3 regions of the Streptomyces sp. NPDC051243 genome follow, and region 1 is predicted to be linked to each of the others. Evidence: riboswitches for the same ligand, from Rfam matches in the RefSeq annotation. Region 1 holds a riboswitch; each other region holds the start of a gene.

Region 1 (4,102 bases):
TGCGCGCGCTGTCGTCGCGTCGGGCGAAGAAGAGGGCCGCGTCCTGTTCGCGGAACGGTTCCAGGCCTCGGAACGGGCTGGGGCGCAGGTCCGGTTCCAGGCCGAGCAGCAGAGCGGTCGGGATGAGGTACGCGGTGCGCGCGCCGGAGCCGACATCCGCGGCCACGGTCATGCCGACCACGCCGCCCTGCTCGGTGTCCCACACGGGCGCCCCGCTGAAGCCCTGGCCGATCGCCGGGCCGTGCGGCGTCTCCTGGGCCTCCATGGACGTCCAGCCCTTGCCGACCGGCGCGCGGAGCCGGCCGCACACCCAGACCCCGTGGTCGTCGGTGCGCAGCGGGAAGCCCAGCACTCGGAACGGGTGGTCCCACACGGCCGTACCGCCCGCGAAGCGCACCGGGGCGGTGCCCGGGACGGGCTCGGCCAGGGACAGCAGGGCGATGTCGCCGCTGCCGTCCTCGGTGACCGCACGCCAGTGCGTGACCGTCGCCCGGACCTGGGCGGAGGACGGCGTCAGGAGAGGGAAGTCGATGGTCACGGGAGCGGCGGGCGGGGCCGGTTCGGCCGCGTCCAGGCCGAGCGCGTCCGCCACCACGTGGGCGCAGGTGCACAGCGTTCGCTCGGCGATCAGAAAGCCGCAGCCGGTGACCCGGCCGTCCTCGCCCCAGAACCGTGCGATGCCCCGCGGAAGTTCGTCGTCAGCGCTCGCCATCACGCTGCCCCGGCACGCCCGAGCCGACGGGATTCGCCCACTCCATGCTCACGGTGAAGTGGGCCTCCGTGGAACCCCGTGCCACCACGACCCCCGCCTCGGCGCTGAGCGTGATGCCGAACTCCACGGTCACCGATTCCGGCGGTCGCGGCAGCTCCCGGGCATGGTCCACGACCGCGCCGAGGGCGGGACGCACCCGGGCGAGCGCCTGTTGGAGGGTCTCGGCCGCTCCCGCCACGACACCGCCGCGGGAAACCCGCTGCACCCCGGCCGGCCCGTCCCCGGCCACCTCCAGCAGCACGACCTGCCCGTCGTCCAGCAGCATCTCGCCCACGTACGCCACGACCCCGGCCCTCCCCCTCGGCTGCGTGTCATCTCGATCCCGTATTGCAGGACTTCACGAACAGGGCCGCAAGGCACTGCCCCGGAGTCAGCTCATGTGGGTGAGCGCACGGTGACGAAGGGGGGTGTGAAGGGGCACGCCCGCTCGGCGGTGTGGGGTTGTGCACACTCCCCCACCGCAGGTCAAAGGCAAGTTGACGCCCCTTCCAACCCCGTGGTGGACTGCCGGAGCCATGTACGACGGCAGGAGAGGAAGCCGGTGTGAGTCCGGCGCGGTCCCGCCACTGTCACCGGGGTAGATAGCCCCGGGAGCCAGGAACTCTCGCCGTCGGTCTCGTCGAACCAGGGCGTGGACACCCTGAGTGAGGACATAACGCGATGCTCGCCTGCCGATCGACATGCAGTGTCAGACCCTCGTCTGAACCGACGGTCGGCTGACCCCGATGCGTGCCGATCGCGTCTTCGCGTACGGCGCCGCCGCCGGACTTCTCGGTGATCTGCTGCTCGGCGATCCGCGTCGCGGGCATCCGGTCGCCGCGTTCGGGCGGGCCGCCGGGGCCGTGGAGAAGGTGTTGTGGCGGGAGCACCGGGGGTGGGGCGCGCTGCACACCGCCGTGTGTGCGGGGGGCGCCGTGGCGCTCGGTGCCGTGGCGCAGCGGGTCGTACGTCCGTCCCGTGCCGCCTCCGTCGCGCTGACCGCCGCCGCCACCTGGGCCGTTGTCGGCGGGACCTCGCTCGCGCGGGAGGCCCGGAGTATCGGGCGGGCCCTGGAGGCGGGGGACGTGGCGGCGGCCCGTGAGCGGCTGCCGCATCTGTGCGGGCGGGATCCGCAGGCGCTGGATGCCGACGGGATCGCGCGGGCCGTGGTCGAGTCCGTCGCCGAGAACACCTCCGACGCGGTGGTGGGCGCCCTCGTGTGGGGGGCCGTCGCCGGTGTGCCGGGGCTGGTCGGGTTCCGGGCCGTGAACACGCTGGACGCCATGGTGGGGCACAAGTCGCCCCGGTATAGGCGGTACGGGTGGGCTTCGGCTCGCCTCGACGACGTGGCCGGCTGGCCGGGGGCGCGGCTGACCGCCGTGCTCGCCGTCGTCGCCGGAGGTGATCCGCGGGGTGCCGTGCGCGCCTGGCGTGCCGACGCCGACCGGCATCCGAGCCCCAACGCCGGGCCCGTGGAGGCCTCGTTCGCGGGGGCGCTCGGGGTTCGGCTCGGCGGGACCCTGTCGTACGGCGGGCGGGTCGAGCACCGGCCCGTGCTCAACGGGGCGGGGCGGACCGTCGCCGTCCACGACATCGAGCGGGCAGTACGGCTGTCCAGGCGCGTCGGGTGGCTCGCGCTCGGCGCCTGTGTCGCCGCGCGCCGGATCGTGAAGGGGCGTACGTCATGACGGGCGGAGGGCTTCTCGTCGCCGGCACCACCTCCGACGCCGGCAAGAGCGTCGTCACCGCCGGGATCTGCCGGTGGCTGGTGCGGCAGGGGGTGAAAGTCGCGCCCTTCAAGGCGCAGAACATGTCCCTCAACTCGTTCGTGACCCGCGAGGGCGCGGAGATCGGACGGGCTCAGGCCATGCAGGCGCAGGCCTGCCGGGTGGAGCCGACCGCGCTGATGAATCCCGTGCTGCTCAAGCCGGGTGGTGAGCAGAGCAGTCAGGTCGTGCTGCTCGGGAAGCCGGTCGGGGAGCTCAGTGCGCGCGGCTATCACGGGGGGCGGCAGCAGAAGTTGCTCGGGACCGTGCTCGACTGTCTCGCCGAACTCCGGGACACCTACGACGCGGTGATCTGTGAGGGGGCGGGGAGCCCGGCTGAGATCAACCTCAGGCGGACCGACATCGTGAACATGGGCATAGCACGCAATGCCGGGCTGCCCGTGCTCGTGGTCGGGGACATCGACCGCGGCGGCGTGTTCGCCTCCTTCTTCGGGACCGTCGCGCTGCTTTCGCCGGAGGACCAGAGGCTTGTCGCCGGGTTCCTCGTGAACAAGTTCCGCGGGGACGTGTCCCTCCTGGAACCCGGCCTCGACATGCTCCGCGGGCTCACCGGACGCCGCACCTACGGCGTCCTGCCCTTCCGGCACGGCCTCGGCATCGACGAGGAGGACGGGATGGGGGTCCCCCCGCTCGGGCGAAGCCGAGAGTGGGGGAGGGTCTCCCTGCGGGGGACGGTGCGGGAGTCGAACGTCGCCCCGCCCGTCGGGGAGGACGTGCTGCGCGTCGCCGTGTGCGCGATTCCGCTGATGTCCAACTTCACCGACGTGGACGCCCTCGCCGCCGAACCCGGTGTCGTGGTGCGGTTCGTGGACCGGCCGGAGGAGCTGGCCGACGCGGACCTGGTCGTGATCCCCGGTACCCGGGGAACCGTCCGCGCCCTGGAGTGGCTGCGGGAGCGGGGACTCGCGGAGGCGATTCGGCGCAGGGTCGCCGAAGGACGGCCCGTCCTCGGGATCTGCGGTGGTTTCCAGATCCTCGGCGAGCACATCGAGGACGAGGTGGAGAGCCGGCGCGGGCATGTCGACGGGCTCGGGGTCCTGCCCGTGCGGGTGCGGTTCGCCCGCGAGAAGACCCTCACGCGACCGGTGGGCCGGGCTCTCGGGGAGCCCGTCGAGGGATACGAGATCCATCACGGGGTCGCCGAAATATCAGGTGGCCAACCCTTCTTGGACGGCTGCCGGGTCGGGCAGACCTGGGGCACCCACTGGCACGGCTCGCTGGAGTCGGACGGTTTCCGGCGGGCCTTCCTGCGCGAGGTGGCGGCCGCCGCGGGCCGCCGTTTCGTGCCGGCCCCCGATACCTCGTTCGCCGCGCTGCGCGAGGAGCAGCTCGACCGGCTCGGCGATCTGATCGAACAGCACGCGGACACGGACGCGCTCTGGCGGCTCATCGAGTCGGGCGCGCCGCAAGGACTGCCTTTCATTCCACCGGGAGCGCCCGCATGAGCACTGTGTTGTTGTTGTCGACCGCCGACACGGATCTGCTGGCGGCCAGGGCCGCCTCCGGTGCCGACTACCGGATCGGCAACCCGACCCGCGTGGACGTCGAGGCTGATCTGCCCGCG
Region 2 (4,102 bases), on a different contig from region 1:
TGTCGTAGCGCAGGGGCTTGGCCACCGCGGCCAGGGCCTCTGCCGTGGTGGCGTCCTCGGGTACGCGGGCGCATGCCGTGCGGCGGGCCGGTGGTGTCTCGCCCGACGGGGCGTCCGCCGCCGTACCGAAGTCGATGACCAGGGCGACCCGTTTCCTGCCGTCCTGCGCGGGCGTCCTCGCGCAGATCACCGCGAACACGGCGGCACCCCTCGGCCGGGCCGCGTCCTTGGAGTCCTCGCTCACCGCGAAGCGGAAGCCCTGGACGTCGCCGTCGGCGGGGCGGGCGGTGGAGGGGCCCTGGGTGGCGTAGGTCCAGGTGTCGCCGTCGCGGTCCCAGAAGGACCAGTAGCGGTAGCCGGCCGCGTGGGACGGGGCCGCGACGGTCAGGAGGACCAGCGCGGCCAGGAGCGCGGTGGCGGCGCGGCGGATCACTGCTGCCGGGCCTTGTTGCGCCCGCTCAGCAGGAAGCCGACGCCGATGCCCGCGACCAGTCCGACGCCGACGATCCACCACACGCTGACGCCGTTGTCGTCGTCCTGCTGCTCGGTCGCCTTCGACGCGGGCTTCGCCGTCTGCGGCGCCGGGCCCTGGGCGTTGAGCTTCTCGACCAGGTCCGTGCCGCCGAAGGCACGCGGGTCGGTGCCGGTCGCGTGGGCGGCGAAGATCAGCTGGGCGTAGGCGGCGGGACCGCTCTGCTCGGCCCACTTCGAGGAGTTCTGCTCCAGCCAGCGCAGGGGCTTGTGCGCCGCCGCCGCGCCGCCCTGCGCGGCGATCGCGACGACCGCGTCGGCCGTGTTGCCGTAGTCGGGCTGGTCCTCGGCTCCGGGCAGGGCCGACTTCAGGTAGCCCTCCTTCGCGACCGCCTTCGCCAGGTAGGCCGCACCGTTGGCCGCGGCCTGCTGCGGGGTCGGGTAACCGGCGTCGGCGCAGCCCGCGTCCGACTGTGCGTCCGACTGCTTGCCGGGCTTCACCACGAGGCCCTTGCCGAGCGCGCCGAGGACTCCCGCCGCCGTCGCGTCCGCGTTGGCCGCCAGGTCGCCCTTCTTGTCCGGCTGGAAGGCGAAGGCGCCCGCGCCGTCGCCCTTGCAGGGCAGGCCGAGCAGGATCAGGGCGTCGTACGCGGACCGGCCGCCCTTCTCGACCTTCTGTGGCTCCTCGCCCGCGGCGGCCAGCGCGCCGACCACGACGGACGTCGAGTTGGTGTCGCTCGCCCCACCCGCCGTGTAGCCCCAGCCGCCGTCCTTGTTCTGGACGGACTTCAGCCACGCCACCGCCTTGCCGGTCGCGGCGTCGTGCCCGCCGAGCGCGGCGAGGGCCTGGACGGCGGCGGCCGTGCTGTTGGTGTCGACCGGCGTCTTCGCGTCGCAGGCCTTCGAGGCGTCGGCGCGGAACGGAGCGAATGCCCCGTCGGCGCACTGCTGCCCGGTGAGCCAGTCCACGGCCTTCGCGGCCGGCTTCACGCCCACCGTGTCCTGGGCGAGCAGCGCGAGGGACTGGCGCCAGACACCGTCGTACGTCGGGTCTGCGGTGCCGTACAGCCCGGCGGGGAGCGTGACGGACGGCGAGGCGGACGGGGAGGAGTCGGCGGCGACTGCGGGCGCGGCGGTGGCCGTGCCGATCACGGTGACGGCGGCCAGGGCCGCGGCGCTGCGGCGGACGTACATGATCGGCGGATGCCCTTCCCTCAGGGGAACCGGGCAGCGCAGGGGAGACCCCCGGCGGCTCGGCTCCGTATACCTCGACGGTGCCGTGCTCCGGCCGGTTGCCGGTGCACGTGAGCCGGTCACGAATCCGTACCGGGTGATCCGGCTTGCCATGGGGTGGCTCACGGTTGCGGGTCAGCGCCGGATTTGCACCGGCTTCCCCCTGTACGGGTGTGATGACGACGCCGTCACTCTACCGGCCCGTAGGGAAGCGGCTGAGGGGAGGCTGTGCCAGGCGGTAGGTTCGGGCGCATGGGGATCACGGGGAGGGTCGGACGGCTGCTCGGTTCGGGGCGCGCGTCCGACGTGTACGAGATCGACGAGGCCTGGGTGCTGCGCCGAGACCGGGAGGGCTACGCCGACGGACTCGCTGAGGCCGCCCTGATGGAGCGGCTGCGCGCGCACGGCTACCCGGTGCCGAGGGTCCGGCTCGCCGACTCCACGCGGTCCGAGCTGGTCATGGAACGGCTGTACGGGCCGACGATGCTGGAGGCCTTCGTCGCGGGACGGATCGACGCGCGCGAGAGCGGGGACATCCTGGCCCGCCTCCTGCGACAACTGCACGCCCTCCCCGGACGCGTGGTCCACCTGGACCTCCACCCGGAGAACGTGATGCTCACTCCCGACGGCCCCTACGTCATCGACTGGGCCAACGCGGAGGAGGGCGATCCCGGCCTGGACTGGGGCATGTCCGCGGTGATCCTCGCGCAGGTGGCCATGGCCGACGAACAGTTCGCCGCACCCGTCCGCACCATGCTCACCACCCTCCTCGCCGACCCTTCCGACCTCACCGAGGACGGCCTGACGGAGGCCCGGCGCCGACGCGCCGCCAACCCGACGATGACTGCGCGGGAGGTCGAAGTGCTCGGCGAGGCGGAGGAGTTGGTCCGGTCGTTCATGGCCTAGGCGGACGCGGGGTCGGCCCGCCGAAGGCCAGATGGAGCACCCGGGCGGACAGCAGCCACACGCCGTCCGGCGACCTGCGGAACGTGTCCTCGTAGTCTCCCACCTGGACCGGAGGACCCGGCGGGATCAGGTCGCCCCGGTGGCCGTCGACGCGGTACGTCGTGAAGTACGAGGTCGCCGTCGCGGTGTCGGGGGACGTCACCGTGACGAGGATGTTGGACATCACGCGGCGCGAGAGACGGTCGGCGGGGCGGGATCCGAAGTACACGCGCAGCGCATCCCGCCCCTGTACGAGCCGCTCGCCCGCCGGCCACTCCCAGGTGCCGTCCTCGGTGAACAGCTCGGCGACGGAGGCCGGTTCGCCCAGATCGAGGCGGTGGACGAAGTCGATGACGATGCGCTCGCAGGCGCGTTCGGCGAGAAGATGCTCCATGGTCACCCAGAAAAACGCGCATCAGACGGCCACGTACCTCACCGGCTCACTCCCCGCCACCGCCTCCGCCCTACCCAGCTTCACCAGCCGCCGCAGATGCGCCTCCGCCTCCGCGATCGCGATGTTCCGTGACCCGTACGGGATCTGCTCCCACGGCCGGTTCCACTCCATGTGCTCGGCGAGCTGCCAGGGCGTGAGGGGCTCGGACAGCAACGCCAGGAGTCCGGTGAGGCGTTCCTCGTGGTGGGCCAGCAACTCCCGGACCCGGCCGGGCGCGTCGGTGAACGTGTGCTGGTGGGCCGGGAGGATCTCGGCGGGGGTGAGCCGGCCGACGCGTTCGAGGGAGGCGAGGTAGTCGCCGAGGGGGTCGGTGACGGTGGTGTCGTCGGGGTCTTCGTAGAGGCCGATGTGCGGGGTGATCTCGGGGAGCAGGTGGTCGCCGGAGAAGAGGCGGCCGTGGCCGGGCAGTTGGGCGGGGTGCTCCTCCTCCAGGTGCAGGCAGACGTGGCCGGGGGTGTGGCCCGGCGTCCAGATCGCGCGCAGCCGGCGGCCGGGGAGGTCGAGGAGTTCGCCGGGGGCTATCTCACGGTCGGGCAGGGCGGGGGAGAAGCCGGGCAGGGTGCCGCGGCGGCGTGCGGTGCGCAGGGGGGACACATGGGCGTCGGGGGCGCCGGCCGCGGTGAGCTTGTCCGCCATGTAGGAGAACCAGCGCTCGGGGCGGGTCGCGCGGGTGCGCCGGACGATCGCCGCGTCCGCCGCGTGCATCGCGACCCAGGCGCCGGAGGCCTCGCGCACCTTGCCGGACAGGCCGTGGTGGTCGGGGTGGTGGTGGGTGATCACCACGCCGTGGATCTCGGCGGGCGCGGTGCCGCACGCCGTCAGACCCTCGGCCAGGGTGTCCCAGGAGGCCGGGTCGTCCCAGCCGGTGTCGATCAGCACCGGGCCGCGGTCGGTGTCGACGACGTAGACGAGGGTGTGGCCGAGCGGATTGTCCGGGATCGGGACCTGGACGGACCGGACGCCGCCGCCGTGGTCGTACACCTGCGCCATGGGCTCCCC
Region 3 (4,102 bases), on a different contig from region 1:
TGCGCGAACGGCCCCTCGTCCAGGCCCAGTTGCTCCCGAACGGCGGCCAGCTGGGCGGGCGTGGGGTTCTGGTCGGCGGAGCGGGCGCGCAGGACGGTCAGTGCGGGGTCGTTGCCGGACAGCCAGGGCAGCAGGGCGACGGCCGTCAGCAGCGCGGCCCCGGCGGCGAGGCGGCCGAGGCCGGCCCGCCATCGGGACGGACCGGTCTCGGTGCCGACCGACGTGACGCTCATCGGCCGCTACTTCAGGTGGGTGTCGACGTCGATCAGGGAGCGCTCACGAGGGTCGAGGAGCACACCCTCGACATCTCTGGCGATGCCCTGGACGACCTTCTCGTGGACTAGCGGCACGACGGCGTCGGTGCGCAGGATCTGCGCCTCGGCGGCCATGATCTTCTGCTGTCGCTTCGTCGTGTCGCCTTCCTCGGCGGCGGACTTGACGGCCTGGTCCACCCTGGCGTCCTTCAGACGGGCGATGTTGTACACACCGTCACTCGTGAAGTCGCTAGCCAGGTAGGCGACGGCGTCGCCGGTGTCGAGGAGCGTCACCCTGGAGAAGACGAGCGCGTCGTACTTGCCGGCGAGGAGGTCGGCCTCCATCTGCGTGTACTCGCGCACGTCCTGCTCGACGGTGAACCCGGCCTTCTCCAGCTGCTGCTGCAGCACGGTGGCGGCCTCGGGGAGTTCGGCGCGGTTGGTGTAGGTGGCCAGGCGCAGGGTCTTGCCCTTCGTCCCCTCCTTGACCTGTGCGGGTGTCGCGGGCTTGGCGCGGCCGGTGACGTCGACGCGCTTGTCGGCCGCCCAGGACACGGCGGGTCCGAACAGGCCCTGCGCGGGGTCGGCGTACCCGCCGAAGACCGAGTCGACGAGCGCGGAACCGTCCACGGCCTCACGCGCTGCCGCGCGCAGCGACGGATCGGTGAACAGGCCGCTGCCGGTGTTGAGGACGAGGCTGTCGGTCCGTACGGACGGCACTTCGTGACGGGTCTTGTCGTCCAGCAGCTTGGCCTGGGCCGTGGGGATCCACTCGGCGATGTCGACGTCGCCGGAGCGCAGGGCGTTGGCGCGGGCGGTGCCGTCGGCTATCCAGGTGACGTCGATGCCGGGCGCCTTGGCCTTGCCGCCCCAGTAGCCGTCGTAACGGTCCAGTGCGGCCTTGGACTTGCCGGTGAGCTTCGTGACCTTGAAAGGGCCGGTTCCGGTGCCGACCGGGCTGACCGCGCCGTCCTTGCCGTACGCCTTGGCGGAGAGGACGGCCAGCGCGGGGCTGGCCAGCCGCAGCGGGAGCACCGGGTCGGCGGCCTTGGTGCTGATGGTGACGGTGTCGGTGTCCTCGGCCTTCGCGGTGAGGGTGACGTCACTGAGGACGCGGGGCTTGGGCGTTGCGGCGTCCGCGTGGTCGAGCGCGTTGACGACGGACTCGGCGGTGACCTGCGTGCCGTCCTGGAAGGTGGCCTTGCGCAGTTCGAAGGTCCAGGTGGTGGGGTTGGTCCGCTTCCAGGACTTCGCCAGCGCGGGAGCTGCGGCGCCGTTCTTGTCCAGGGCGGTGAGGCCTTCGGCGACGGACAGCTTGCTCAGCACGGTGGCGTCGTTGCTGTACGGCGACAGGGCCTGCACGGGCGGAACGGCGAGCGCCACCCTCAGCCGTTGTGTCGATCCACCTCCGGCACTGGTGCCCGGGCCTCCCTCGCCGGCCACGAAACAGCCGGCCAGAAGAGGGCTGAGGGCAAGCACCGCGAGAAGGCCGCGGGAGGTCGTGCGCATGGGGGGTCCTGTCGTGCGGGAGGAAACGCTCTGAATCCCCTGCACGCCGGAGCGAAGGGGCCGCATCAGCATATAAGGCAAGCCTTACTTGATCTAACAGAGTATATGAAATCTCAACCAACGAGACGCGCGCATGGCTCTCCAGGGCGGCCGACGAGATGCGCGCACGGCGCGCGAACGCCACTTTCACGCCCCCGAGGCGCGCTTGTCAGCCACCCTGTGCGGGCACTACTGTCACCACGCCTTGGTGAACGGGAAATCCGGTGTGATGCCGGTGCGGCCCTCGCCACTGTGAATCGGGAAGTCCGGCTCCAGCCCTTGACGGGCAGCCACTGGGTACTTGTGACCCGGGAAGGCGGAGCACGGGCGGTGGTACCCGTCAGCCAGGAGACCGGCCAAGGCGCGTCAACCATCCACGAGGTGCTGGAGAGGGTCTGCTGAGCCATGCACATAGCCGAGGGTTTCCTGCCTCCGGCGCACGCCGTCGCCTGGGGCGTCGCGTCCGCGCCGTTCGTCGTCCACGGAGTCCGTTCACTCACCCGTGAGGTCAGGGAGCACCCCGAGAGCACACTGCTTCTCGGCGCCTCCGGAGCCTTCACGTTCGTCCTGTCCGCGCTGAAGCTGCCCTCCGTCACCGGCAGTTGCTCGCACCCCACCGGCACCGGCCTCGGCGCCATCCTGTTCCGGCCGCCGATCATGGCGGTCCTGGGCACCATCACCCTGCTCTTCCAGGCGCTGCTGCTCGCCCACGGCGGCCTGACCACGCTCGGCGCCAACGTCTTCTCGATGGCGATCGTCGGACCCTGGGCCGGGTACGCGGTCTACAGACTGCTGCGGCGGTACGACGTGCCGCTGATGGTCGCCGTGTTCTTCGGGGCGTTCGTCGCCGACCTGTCCACGTACTGCGTCACCAGCGTCCAGCTGGCGCTCGCCTTCCCCGACCCGAGCAGCGGATTCCTGGGCGCGCTCGGCAAGTTCGGGTCCATCTTCGCCGTCACCCAGCTCCCGCTCGCGGTGAGCGAAGGGCTGCTCACCGTGCTCGTGATGCGGCTGCTGGTGCAGTCCAGCAAGGGTGAACTGACCCGGCTGGGCGTGCTCCTGACCAAGAAGCGGTCCGGGACCGAGACCGAGGCGGTGGCCCGATGAAGAAGAACACGAAGATCAACCTCCTGCTGCTGCTCGTGGTGGCCGCGCTCGCCGTGCTGCCGCTCGCGCTCGGCCTCGGCGACCACAAGAAGGAGCCGTTCACAGGCGCCGACGGCGAGGCAGAGACGGCCATCACCGAGCTCGAGCCGGACTACGAACCGTGGTTCACCCCGCTGTACGAACCGCCGTCCGGTGAGATCGAGTCGGCCCTGTTCTCCCTCCAGGCCGCCCTCGGCGCCGGTGTCCTCGCCTACTACTTCGGCCTGCACCGCGGCCGGCGGCAGGGTGAGCAGCGGGCGCTGGAGCGGGAGCGGGAGAGCGTGCCCAGCGGCACGGCCGGGAAGACCCACCCCGAACAGGACTGACCGCGCGTGCTGCCGATCGACGCGGCGGCGCACAGCAGTCGCTGGCGCCGCCGCCATCCCGTGGACAAGGCGGTGCTCGGGCTCGGCCTCACCGTGCTCGCGATCTCGCTGCCGCCCTGGCCGGGCGCCGCACTGGTCCTGGTCACCGCCCTCGCCGTGCTGCTGGGCCCGGCGGGGGTGCCCGCGCGGCGGCTGTGGCGTGCCTACCGTGTGCCCCTGGGCTTCTGCGTGACCGGAGCGCTCACCCTGCTCGTCCAGGTCGGCGGGCCCGAGGGCTTCGTGTCCCTCGCCGACGACGGTGGGCTGCGGGCCGGGGAACTGCTGCTGCGCACCTCGGCCGCCTCCCTCGGGGTGCTGCTGTTCGCCTTCACCACCCCGATGTCCGACCTGCTGCCCCGCCTGGTGAAGGCCGGCGTGCCCGCGCCCGTCGTGGACGTCGCCCTGGTGACGTACCGCATGAGCTTCCTGCTGCTGGACTCCGTCCGCCGCATCCGGGAGGCCCAGGCCGCCCGGCTCGGGCACACCAGCCGGGCCGCGGAGTGGCGTTCGCTGGCCGGGCTGGGCGCCACCGCGTTCGTGCGGGCCTTCGACCGGGCCACCCGGCTGCAGGCCGGGCTCGCCGGGCGCGGCTACGACGGCACCCTGCGCGTCCTGGTGCCCGAGGCCCGGGTCTCCGTCCGCTTCACGGCCGCGAGTTGCGCGCTCCTCGCAGCGCTGGCCGCCCTCACCCTCGTACTGGAGAAGGCCCTGCCATGAGCGAGCCCACCGCCCTGGTCGCCCTGCGGGGCGCGTCCTACGCCTACGAGGACGGCCCGCTCGTCCTCCGCG

The links. A riboswitch is a leader RNA that binds a small molecule or an ion and turns the genes downstream of it on or off. The one in region 1 is predicted to bind cobalamin.
Region 2: another riboswitch for cobalamin. It lies ahead of ACIBAG_RS35260 (prenyltransferase/squalene oxidase repeat-containing protein); the one in region 1 lies ahead of ACIBAG_RS18305 (cobalamin biosynthesis protein).
Region 3: another riboswitch for cobalamin. It lies ahead of ACIBAG_RS26780 (energy-coupling factor ABC transporter permease); the one in region 1 lies ahead of ACIBAG_RS18305 (cobalamin biosynthesis protein).

The regions. Positions count from the first base shown of each region.
Region 1 covers NZ_JBITES010000006.1:450,916-455,017, reverse strand. Annotated here, with positions in the region: gene ACIBAG_RS18315 (trypsin-like peptidase domain-containing protein) at 1-712, opposite strand, end outside; gene ACIBAG_RS18310 (CU044_2847 family protein) at 699-1,055, opposite strand; cobalamin riboswitch at 1,255-1,397, shown strand; gene ACIBAG_RS18305 (cobalamin biosynthesis protein) at 1,498-2,439, shown strand; gene ACIBAG_RS18300 (cobyric acid synthase) at 2,436-3,983, shown strand; gene cobN (cobaltochelatase subunit CobN) at 3,980-4,102, shown strand, end outside.
Region 2 covers NZ_JBITES010000016.1:228,583-232,684, reverse strand. Annotated here, with positions in the region: gene ACIBAG_RS35265 (SCO2322 family protein) at 1-433, opposite strand, end outside; gene ACIBAG_RS35260 (prenyltransferase/squalene oxidase repeat-containing protein) at 430-1,665, opposite strand; cobalamin riboswitch at 1,779-1,901, opposite strand; gene ACIBAG_RS35255 (phosphotransferase) at 1,957-2,610, shown strand; gene ACIBAG_RS35250 (nuclear transport factor 2 family protein) at 2,600-3,043, opposite strand; gene ACIBAG_RS35245 (MBL fold metallo-hydrolase) at 3,065-4,093, opposite strand.
Region 3 covers NZ_JBITES010000010.1:372,031-376,132, reverse strand. Annotated here, with positions in the region: gene ACIBAG_RS26790 (ABC transporter permease subunit) at 1-233, opposite strand, end outside; gene ACIBAG_RS26785 (ABC transporter substrate-binding protein) at 240-1,763, opposite strand; cobalamin riboswitch at 1,992-2,178, shown strand; gene ACIBAG_RS26780 (energy-coupling factor ABC transporter permease) at 2,208-2,909, shown strand; gene ACIBAG_RS26775 (energy-coupling factor ABC transporter substrate-binding protein) at 2,906-3,274, shown strand; gene cbiQ (cobalt ECF transporter T component CbiQ) at 3,281-4,030, shown strand; gene ACIBAG_RS26765 (ATP-binding cassette domain-containing protein) at 4,027-4,102, shown strand, end outside.